3 regions of the Mesorhizobium sp. WSM4809 genome follow, and region 3 is predicted to be linked to each of the others. Evidence: predicted binding sites of a transcription regulator. Region 3 holds the regulator's gene; each other region holds the start of a gene.
The links. The regulator LexA, encoded in region 3, represses DNA repair genes until DNA is damaged. The targets are predictions, from matches to a motif close to TGTTCNNNNTGTGTTCNG.

Region 1 (3,278 bases), on a different contig from region 3:
CACGTCGCGTCCATCGGCAAGGGCGAGCTTCGGTCTGACCGACAGCCCTACCAGGGCGCGGCGCATGGCTTCCAGGCTTGCCTTGAGGATGTTGCTGCCGTCGATACCCTCGGCACTGATGGAGGCCATTGAGATCGCCTGCGCAGAGCCGAGAATTCGCAGGAACAAGGCTTCACGCTGCAGATGGCTGAGGCGCTTGGAATCGTCGAGGCCGTCGGGAATGTTGGCGGGATCGAGCACCACGGCCGCGGCGACCACCGGCCCGGCCAGGGGGCCACGGCCGGCCTCGTCCATCCCGGCAACCGGCCACAGGCCCTCCGCCATCGCCTTCGTCTCGAAGGAGAAGTCGGGCTTCTCGATGATCTCAAAGAGAGGCGGAGAATCAGAACGCGCGCGAGCCATGTTGCGGCGAGGTTCGCATCGGCTCTGATTCTCCGCAAGTCCCTCCGGGTCGGGTGGGGCGCCGGACCGGGAGGGCACCGTCTGCAGGCCGGGGCAGGCCGGACGGGATTCTGGTGCCGCGACGGATCAAACCACCGCGACGAATTGTCTCTCAAAGCAGCGTCAGCTGCACCTGGTCTCTCCCGGCGGCAACGAACTGGTCGGTCCGCAGCGTGCCCCGTTCGGCATTGAGGCCGAGCCGCTTGGCTGTGATCTCGAAGCGCCGGCCGATCTGCCAGGCATAGGGACCGGCGCCCTTCATGCGTTTGCCCCATTCCGAATCGTAGTCCTTGCCGTCACGCATCGACCGGACCAGCGACATCACATGGCGGTAGCGGTCGGGATAATGACGCAGCAGCCAATCCTTGAAGATCGGGCTGACCTCCAACGGCAGGCGCAGGATCACGTAGCCGGCTTCGCGCGCGCCGGCCGCACGTGCCGAATCGAGGATGCGTTCCATCTCCTGGTCGGTCAGGCCCGGAATGATCGGCGCCACCATGACCGAGGCCGGAATGCCGGCATCCGAAAGCTGCCGGATCGCTTCCAGCCGCTTGGTCGGTGTCGACGCGCGCGGCTCCATGGTGCGCGCCAGCATACGGTCGAGCGTCGTCACCGACAGCGCCACCTTGGCCAGCCCGCGTTCGGCCATTCGCGACAGGATATCGATATCGCGCGTCACCAGAGCGGACTTTGTCACGATGCCGACTGGATGGCCGCGCGCTTCCAGCACTTCGAGGATTTCGCGCATGATCCGGTATTGCTTCTCGATCGGCTGGTAGGGGTCGGTGTTGGTGCCGATGGCGATGGTGCGCGGCTGATAGCTGTCTTTCGAAAGCTCCTTGTCAAGCAAGCGCGCCGCATCAGGCTTGGCGAACAACTTCGATTCGAAATCCAGACCCGGCGACAGGCCCATGAACGCGTGCGTCGGGCGGGCAAAGCAATAGACGCAGCCGTGCTCGCAGCCGCGATAGGGATTGATCGAACGATCGAAGGAAATGTCGGGCGATTCGTTGCGGGTGATGATTGTGCGCGGCTTCTCGACCTGCACTTCGGTTTTGAAGGGCGGCAGTTCCTCCAGCGAATTCCAGCCATCGTCGAACACGTGCCGGCTGACCGGCTCGAACCGGCCGGACGGATTGATGCCCGCTGACCTGCCGCGGTTGCGGTCCGGGCGGACACGCATGCCACTCTGCTCGACCATCGCATTGGCCATCTCGGCTCTTCCTGCTCCGAAAGCTGCAATGTCGGCGCGCACGATCTGTTCCATCTTCGCCCGCTCCCAAGGACTGTCCGTGTTGTGTCGAATCGCTCTGTTCATGAAATTATTCCTATTTGGTTGATGAGAACAAAGCAAGAACTTTCTATGGTGCGATGCAAAAACTGGCGCTGTCCGGCGCTTTCCGCTATTCGGCTGAGGATGCTCAGTGTTCTCATCGAAACCCGCAATGACGAGGAGGGCCTCGCCCGCACGCTCGCCTCGCTGATTGGCGGAGCGGTCGAGGGCGTGGTGCGTGAAGTCATCGTCTGCGACATAGGCTCCACCGACCAGACGCATCGTGTGGCCGAGCATGCCGGCTGTCAGTACGTGACGGGCGGTGTCGCTGCCGGCATCCGCCAGGCCAAGGGGGATTGGCTGCTGCTCCTGGAACCGGGCGCGCGGCTGGTGGAGGGCTGGATCGATGAGGTTGTCGCCCATACGGCAAGGCAGACCATGGCGGCACGGTTTTCGCGCACGCGAGCCAGCCGCACGCCGTTCCTGGCCCGGGTCTTTTCGGGAAACCGCGCCTTGGCCGACGGCTTGCTGATCAGCAAGCGTCAGGCGGCGGCTGCGGCCAAGAGTGCCGGCAGCGCCGAGGCCATCGCCCGTGGCCTCGCGACGAAGCGGCTCGACGCCGAGATTTGGATGGCGCCGGCCAAGCAGGAACGCCGCTCCTCGACATGATTTTTTGCAGCTGCTCAGGTCATTGTGCATTGCACAAAATCTGACGCGGGGTTAGCTTCCGTTCAAGCGGGAATTGGGTTTGGGACATGCCGAGTGGCGAGCACCGATGCGGCATCGGTGGTGCTCTCATAGCCGAGGACTCAATGAAGCTTTCAACCCCCGACACATCCGGCGCGCCCAGTCTCGAGGCCATTGCGCGCAACGGCAGCCTGCTGCGGCGCATCGCCGTGCGTATTCCAACCTATCTGACGGACCTGCGTGAGAACCCTGCCTGGCTGCCGATGTTCGTGCTGGCGCGCACCATGCCCGGACGCCGCATGCATTGGCTCGGCGCAAAGCGCGCCCGACCGGTCGCCAATGCCGGGGATACGATGTTTGCCGGTGTCGAACGGGGAGCGGTCGTCGATGCGCTGCGCTCCGACGGGCTGTTCTCAGGCCTGGTCCTGCCGCCTGATATCCATGAAGAGGTCGCCGACTTCGCCGGGCGCACGCCTTGCTTCGGCAATTTCGACCGCCGTCTCGAATTCATGCCGGGGGAACATGCCGAGGCCGAGAAACGCCTTGGCCGCTCGCTGCTCAGCGGGCATTTTTTCGAGCGCATCCTCGACTGCCCGGCGGCGCTTGCCATCCAGCGCGATCCGCTGCTTCTGGATATTGCCGCGCACTATCTCGGCGGCCAGGCAAAACTGATCACGACGCGCGTCTGGTGGAGTTTTCCAACCGGTGCGGCTTCGGACGCCGACAAGAACCTCGCCTCGCTCGGCAAGTATCATTTCGACCTCGATGATTGGCGCATGCTGAAATTCTTCTTCTACCTCAAGCCGGTCGACGCCGACACCGGTCCGCATGTCTATGTCAGGGGCAGCCACAAGCGCCGCAGCCTCAAGCATCAGCT
Region 2 (3,278 bases), on a different contig from region 3:
CGCCGCCTCCTCGCTGAACACCAGGGGATAGAGAAAGGCGAATTCGTCGGCACCGATGCGGCAGACCGTGGAATGGCCGTCCATCGAGGCGCGCAGCCGCATCGCCACCTGGATCAGGATATCGTCGCCGGCCTTGTGGCCGAACAGATCGTTGATCGGCTTGAAGCCGTCGAGGTCGAGAATGCCGACGGTAAAGGGCGCGGGATCGTCGGCACGGTCGGCGATCAGGCGATCGACCTTGTCGAAGAAGCGGCGATGGTTGCCAAGCCCGGTCAACGGATCGGTGAATGCCAGATCCGTGCTCTCCCTGTTTGCCTGACCGGTGCCAAACGAAGTTTGCATCGGTGTCCCTGTTTTGTGACGTCGGAATTTATTTTCAGACTGGCAGCAAACCCTTTAGGAAACGTATCGCGAAATCGATTTTCCACGGGCAACCGCGACTGTTTCGAAGGATCGATGAAAGCAGCGCATTCGGGTGTCGGATGCCAATCCTAGGAATGTCGCGATTGGCAGACGGGCAGTGAGCCTGTACAGGCAAGACAGTCGTCCATCCGAGCCGCCGGAGACCCGCCATGAAGCTGAAAATCGCCGTCCAGATGGACCACATCTCCACAGTGTCGATCGCCGGCGACACCTCGTTCGCGCTGTCGCTGGAAGCGCAGCGGCGCGGCCATGAGCTGTTCCACTACACGCCGGATCGGCTGTCGTTGCGCGACGGCAAGGTGTTTGCCCGCATCGAGGAAATGCAGGTGCGCGACGAGAAGGGCAGCCACTATTCGCTGGGCGAGAAGGTGCGCACCGACCTGTCGGAGATGGATGTGGTCCTGCTGCGCCAGGATCCGCCCTTCGACATGAACTACATCACCACCACGCACATCCTGGAGCGCATCCATCCGAAAACGCTCGTGGTCAACGACCCGGCCTGGGTGCGCAACAGCCCGGAAAAGATCTTCGTCACCGAATTTGCCGACCTGATGCCGGACACGCTGATCACCAAGGATCCGCTGGAGGTCGCCGCCTTCCGCAAGGAGTTCGGCGACATCATCGTCAAGCCGCTCTACGGCAATGGCGGCGCCGGCATCTTCCATCTGCTCGAGGGCGACCGCAACCTTGCCTCGCTGCTGGAAATGTTCGGCCAGATGTTCCGCGAACCCTACATCGTGCAGCGCTATCTCAAGGACGTGCGCAAGGGCGACAAGCGCATCATCCTGATCGACGGCGAGCCGGTCGGCGCCATCAACCGGGTGCCGGCCGAGCATGATTCCCGCTCCAACATGCATGTCGGCGGCCGCGCCGAAAAGACCGAACTGACGGAGCGCGAACGCGAGATCTGCGCCCGCATCGGCCCATCGCTGAAGGAGCGCGGCTTCATCCTGGTCGGCATCGACGTGATCGGCGACTACATGACCGAGATCAACGTGACCTCGCCGACCGGCGTGCGCGAGGTCAAACGCTTCGGCGGCGCCGACATCGCCAGCCTGTTCTGGGACGCGGTTGAGGGAAAGCGCGGGTAAGCCGTTTTCATTTTGTCTTAACCATGTTCCGTTTTTGCAACCGCGCTCAATTCCGCTGCAACCCGAGCGGTCATGCGTTCCCGTAATGTTCTTGATTTGACCGGGGAAGTGTGATTGTCTTCCCGGCGGGCCATTCCTGGCCTGATCGCAGGGGCTGGGGCCAGCCTGAATTGGGGTTGCACGATGGTGGCGCGGGTTCGCACGGTCGCTTTCCAGGGCATCGAGGCCGTGCCGGTCGACGTGCAGGTGATGATCGCGCCCGGCAAGGTCAACATGCACATCGTCGGCCTGGGCGACAAGGCGGTGGCCGAAAGTCGCGAGCGGGTGCAGGCCGCGCTGCATGCTTCCGGCCTGTCGATGCCGTCGAAGAAAGTCACGGTCAATCTGGCACCGGCCGACCTGCCGAAGGAAGGCAGTCATTACGACCTGCCGATCGCGCTTGGCCTGATGGCTGCCCTTGGCGCCATTCCGGGCGACATGCTGGCCGGCTATGTCGTGCTTGGAGAATTGTCGCTCGACGGCACGATTGCCGCGGTCGCCGGCGCCTTGCCGGCGGCGATCGCCGCCAATGCCGAGGGCAAGGGCCTGATCTGCCCGTTCGCGTGCGGGCCGGAAGCGGCCTGGGCGGGCAAGGAATTCGACATTCTGGCGCCGCGCAGCCTGATCGCCATCGCCAACCATTTCCGCGGCACGCAGGTGCTGTCGCGGCCGGAAGCCGGCATCCATGCCGCCGCTCTGGATTTGCCTGACCTCGCCGACATCAAGGGCCAGGAGACCGCCAAGCGGGCGCTGGAAGTGGCCGCCGCCGGTGGGCATAATCTGCTCATGATCGGACCCCCGGGATCCGGCAAATCGATGCTGGCGCAGCGGCTGCCGTCGATCCTGCCGCCGCTGGCGCCGAAGGAGCTTCTGGAAGTCTCGATGATCGCCTCGGTGGCGGGAGAGCTCGGCGAAGGTAAGCTGACCGACCGGCGGCCGTTCCGCGCGCCGCACCACTCGGCCTCGATGGCGGCGATGGTCGGCGGCGGTATCCGCGCGCGGCCGGGCGAGGTGTCGCTGGCCCATCACGGCGTGCTGTTCCTCGACGAGTTTCCCGAGTTCACGCCGCAGACGCTTGATGCGTTGCGCCAGCCGTTGGAGACCGGCGACTGCATGATCGCGCGGGCCAACCATCGCGTCACCTATCCGGCGCGCATCCAGCTGGTGGCGGCGATGAACCCGTGCCGCTGCGGCATGGCCGGCGAGCCGGGCTATCGCTGCCTGCGCGGCGAGCGTTGCCGTACCGACTATCAGGCGCGCATTTCGGGTCCGCTGCTCGACCGCATCGATCTCAGGATCGAAGTGCCGGCGGTCTCGGCCAGCGACCTGATCCGGCCCGACCGGGCGGAGAAAAGCGCCGATGTGGCGCTGCGCGTGGCACGCGCACGCACCATCCAGCGCGAGCGCTTCGAGCGGCTCGGCGCCACCCGCGCCACCACCAACGCGCATTGCGCGCCCTCGGTCATCGAAGAGATCGCCATGCCGGACGCCGCCGGCCTGTCGCTGCTCAAGGACGCCAGCGAAAAGCTCGCCTTTTCGGCGCGGGCCTATCATCGCGTGCTGAAGGTGGCGCGAACGCTCGCTGATCTCGACGCAAGCGAAACCGTCGGCCGAATCCATCTGGCCGAAGCGATCTCCTACCGCATGAGCTCGGAGCGGATGGCGCAGGCGGCGTAGGTCCGCCGACAAGCCGGCCTCGCCACATTGCATTCCGCGATCACGCCA
Region 3 (3,278 bases):
TCGGTCATCGTCGCCGAGGGTGACAGTTTCCCCACCGACCTGTACATCGCCGAAGGGGTGGCCTCGACACGGGACGGCGTCCTGCTGCGCCTCGCGGGCGTCGACGCGCCCACCATCGAAGAGCTGATCGACGAAAACGTCGCGGTGGTGCTGGTCAACCACGTCAACTACAAATCGGGTGAACTGCGCGACATGGCGGCGCTGACGCGCAAGGCTCATGCGGCCGGAGCGCTGATCGTCTGGGATCTATGCCACACCGCCGGCGCCCTGCCCGTCGAGCTCGATCAGGCAAATGCCGATTTCGCCATCGGCTGCACTTACAAGTACCTCAACGGCGGTCCGGGCGCACCGGCCTTCATCTATGCCGCGCAGCGCCATCACGGCGATATCAGCCAGCCGCTCAGCGGCTGGTGGGGCCATGCGCGGCCCTTTGCCTTCGAACGGGGGTATGTTGCCGGCACCGGTATCCGCCGCTTTCTGTGCGGCACCCAGCCGGTCCTGTCGATGCGGGCGCTCAAAGGCGCGCTTGTCATCTGGAACGACGTCGACATGGCGGCATTGCGAAAAAAGAGCGTCGCGCTGACGGAACTGTTCATCCAGCTCGTCGAAGCAAAGTGCGGCGCCTATGGCCTCACGCTGGAGACCACCCGCGACGCGACCAGGCGCGGCAGCCAGGTGTCGTTCCTTCACGATCACGGCTATCAAATCATGCGGGCGCTGATCGAGCGCGGCGTCATCGGTGATTTTCGCGCGCCATCGACCATCCGTTTCGGCTTCACGCCGCTCTATGTCGGCTACAAGGATGTGTGGCTGGCGGTTGAGGTGCTGGAGGATATTCTGCGCACGGGCGCATGGAAGGACCAGCGTTTCGCCGTCAAGGAAGCCGTTACCTGACGCAACGATCTCCGCGATTTGCCGTCGCCGCCCTCACTGCCCGGCGGATGACGGAGGGCTGAATTCCAGCCACAAATGCCAACAGACGTTGGCGTTTTGGCTCCGTTTCGTTCACGGCAAACCAACGTCCCGAAGATTGATAGCGTCCCTTGTGGAGGTCGATCGGCAGATGATGCCAAGCCTTGGGTCGAGGATGAGCCACAGGTCATTAACCATAATGATTTGAATGTGAGCAGGCGCATTGCCGTGGTTGGCGCCTGTCGATCGCGACCCGCTGGCAAGCCCAAATAATTTCAGCAGCCTTAACAAATTCATTAAACTTTAAACGGTTGCAGAACACAACTGGAACAGATAGTGTTTGTTCTGGGTTTGTTTTTCGATTCTGGTTTCAGGTAATCTGGGGGCCGCCATGCTGACACGCAAGCAACATGAACTGCTGATGTTCATCCATGAACGCCTGAAGGAGAGCGGCATTCCGCCATCCTTCGACGAGATGAAGGAGGCGCTCGACCTTGCCTCCAAATCCGGGATTCATCGGCTGATCACCGCACTTGAGGAGCGCGGCTTTATTCGCCGGTTGCCCAACCGGGCACGCGCGCTGGAAGTGCTGCGATTGCCGGACTCGATCGCGCCCGGCCTCAACGCGGCAAAGAAGTTTTCGCCAAGCGTCATCCAGGGCAGTCTCGGTCAGGGTGGTGCCCTTGGCCGGCAGATCAAGCCGGCGCCTTCGCGGATGCCCTCGCCCGGCAATGATGACGATGCGGTCTCCGCCGTGTCGATCCCGGTCATGGGCCGTATCGCCGCCGGTGTGCCGATCGATGCCATCCAGCATCAGACGCATTCGATCTCGGTGCCGCCGGACATGATCATGGGCGGTGCCCACTATGCGCTGGAGGTCAAGGGCGACTCGATGATCGAGGCCGGTATCTTCGACGGCGACACCGTCATCATCCGCAATGCCGACACGGCGAACCCCGGCGAGATCATCGTGGCGCTGGTCGATGAAGAGGAAGCGACGCTGAAGCGGTTCCGCCGCAAGGGCGCTTCGATTGCTCTCGAAGCCGCCAATCCAGCCTATGAAACCCGTATTTTCGGGCCGGACAGGGTCAAGGTGCAAGGCAAGCTCGTTGGCCTGATCCGCCGCTACTGAGGCGGCTGCGTTTCAGCCACTGGCTTCTCGGGTCTCTTGAAGGGTGGCAGCCCCCTCGCCTCGCGCGAGAATTTGCGTTGCGCATGCCAGGGCCGGTATGGGCTGTCCACGGCGAAGCTGATCGTCGCCGGCGTGGTCGCCGATTGGCGATCGAAGAAGATCGCGGCACTGCCTTTGCGAGCCAGTTGCCGCTTGGTGATGACGAGAACCAGCGGGTTGTGACAGGCGTCATACGCGGTGGCGTCATTGATGACGATCAGCTCGGCGAAACCGCAGGCTTTCCAGGTGTCCTTGCGGTCCTCGACATAGGCAATGATCGCACCGGACGTGTGCCTGGCCACGCAGACGCCTGAGGTGCAATAGAACGGCGATCCCGGCGGTAGCTCAACGGCATCCGCGACGTCGAATTGCCCGTCGCCCTTGTCGAACACCTCCGGCACGACGATGGTTTCGGATATTAGTGCGCGTTTCCAGTTGTCGACGGTGAATTCGTTCGGCCGAGCGCGGCTGACGGCGAGTTCGCCACCGCCGATCGGCAAGGCAACCAGTCGGGCGTCCTCCGAGATCAGCACATCCGGCGTGCGCGTATCCGAGACGGTCAGCAAGCCTGCCAGCGCGAATGGCAGAGCAGCGAGCCGCAGCCAAGTTGTCGCCATTGTCGCGATGACCAGGGCAATTGTCACCAGCAGGACAGATTGCTGCGAAATCAGCCCAACCGCATCGACAGGCGAACGTTCGGAGATCCAACCCGATATGGCGATCATCACCGTCAGACCCTTGCCCATCAGGTAGAGGGCCGGCCAATCCAATCCGAAAGGCATCAGCAGCGCGCTTGCGACAGCCAGGAACATGACGACGGTGACGATCGGCATAACCGCCAGATTGGCGAACAGGCTGAGCGGCGACACACGCTGAAAATGCCAGATGGCAAACAGCGTCGTGGCGCTGCCGGCGATGATGGAGGTCATGGCAAGGCCGGTTGCCGCGAGCACGAACTTTCGCGTCAGGAAACCGGGCATGGATCGCTTTGGGGGCGGCGGTCTTGCTTTTCCCGCGCGGTGAACGGCCCAGCCGGCATAGGCGCCGACCAGAGCCGCGGTCGCGGCGAACGACATCTGAAAACTCGGGCCGACCACCTCATGCGGCGACACCACGATGACGGCGATCGCCGAGATCGCCAGATTGCGCATGGTGAGTGCTGCTCGATCGAACAGCACGGCAATCAGCATCACCG

Region 1: the regulator LexA is predicted to act here: its motif matches at 1,783-1,800, upstream of AC0L24_RS01975 (PA0069 family radical SAM protein).
Region 2: the regulator LexA is predicted to act here: its motif matches at 1,590-1,607, upstream of AC0L24_RS14380 (YifB family Mg chelatase-like AAA ATPase).

Annotation. Positions count from the first base shown of each region.
Region 1 is NZ_JBVVQW010000001.1:455,831-459,108, forward strand. It holds gene AC0L24_RS01970 (ribonuclease HII) at 1-402, opposite strand, end outside; gene AC0L24_RS01975 (PA0069 family radical SAM protein) at 554-1,708, opposite strand; gene AC0L24_RS01980 (glycosyltransferase) at 1,859-2,383, shown strand; gene AC0L24_RS01985 (hypothetical protein) at 2,527-3,278, shown strand, end outside.
Region 2 is NZ_JBVVQW010000005.1:87,795-91,072, reverse strand. It holds gene AC0L24_RS14390 (putative bifunctional diguanylate cyclase/phosphodiesterase) at 1-342, opposite strand, end outside; gene gshB (glutathione synthase) at 573-1,514, shown strand; gene AC0L24_RS14380 (YifB family Mg chelatase-like AAA ATPase) at 1,698-3,230, shown strand.
Region 3 is NZ_JBVVQW010000003.1:259,937-263,214, forward strand. It holds gene kynU (kynureninase) at 1-894, shown strand, start outside; gene lexA (transcriptional repressor LexA) at 1,304-2,044, shown strand; gene AC0L24_RS09365 (ComEC/Rec2 family competence protein) at 2,038-3,278, opposite strand, start outside.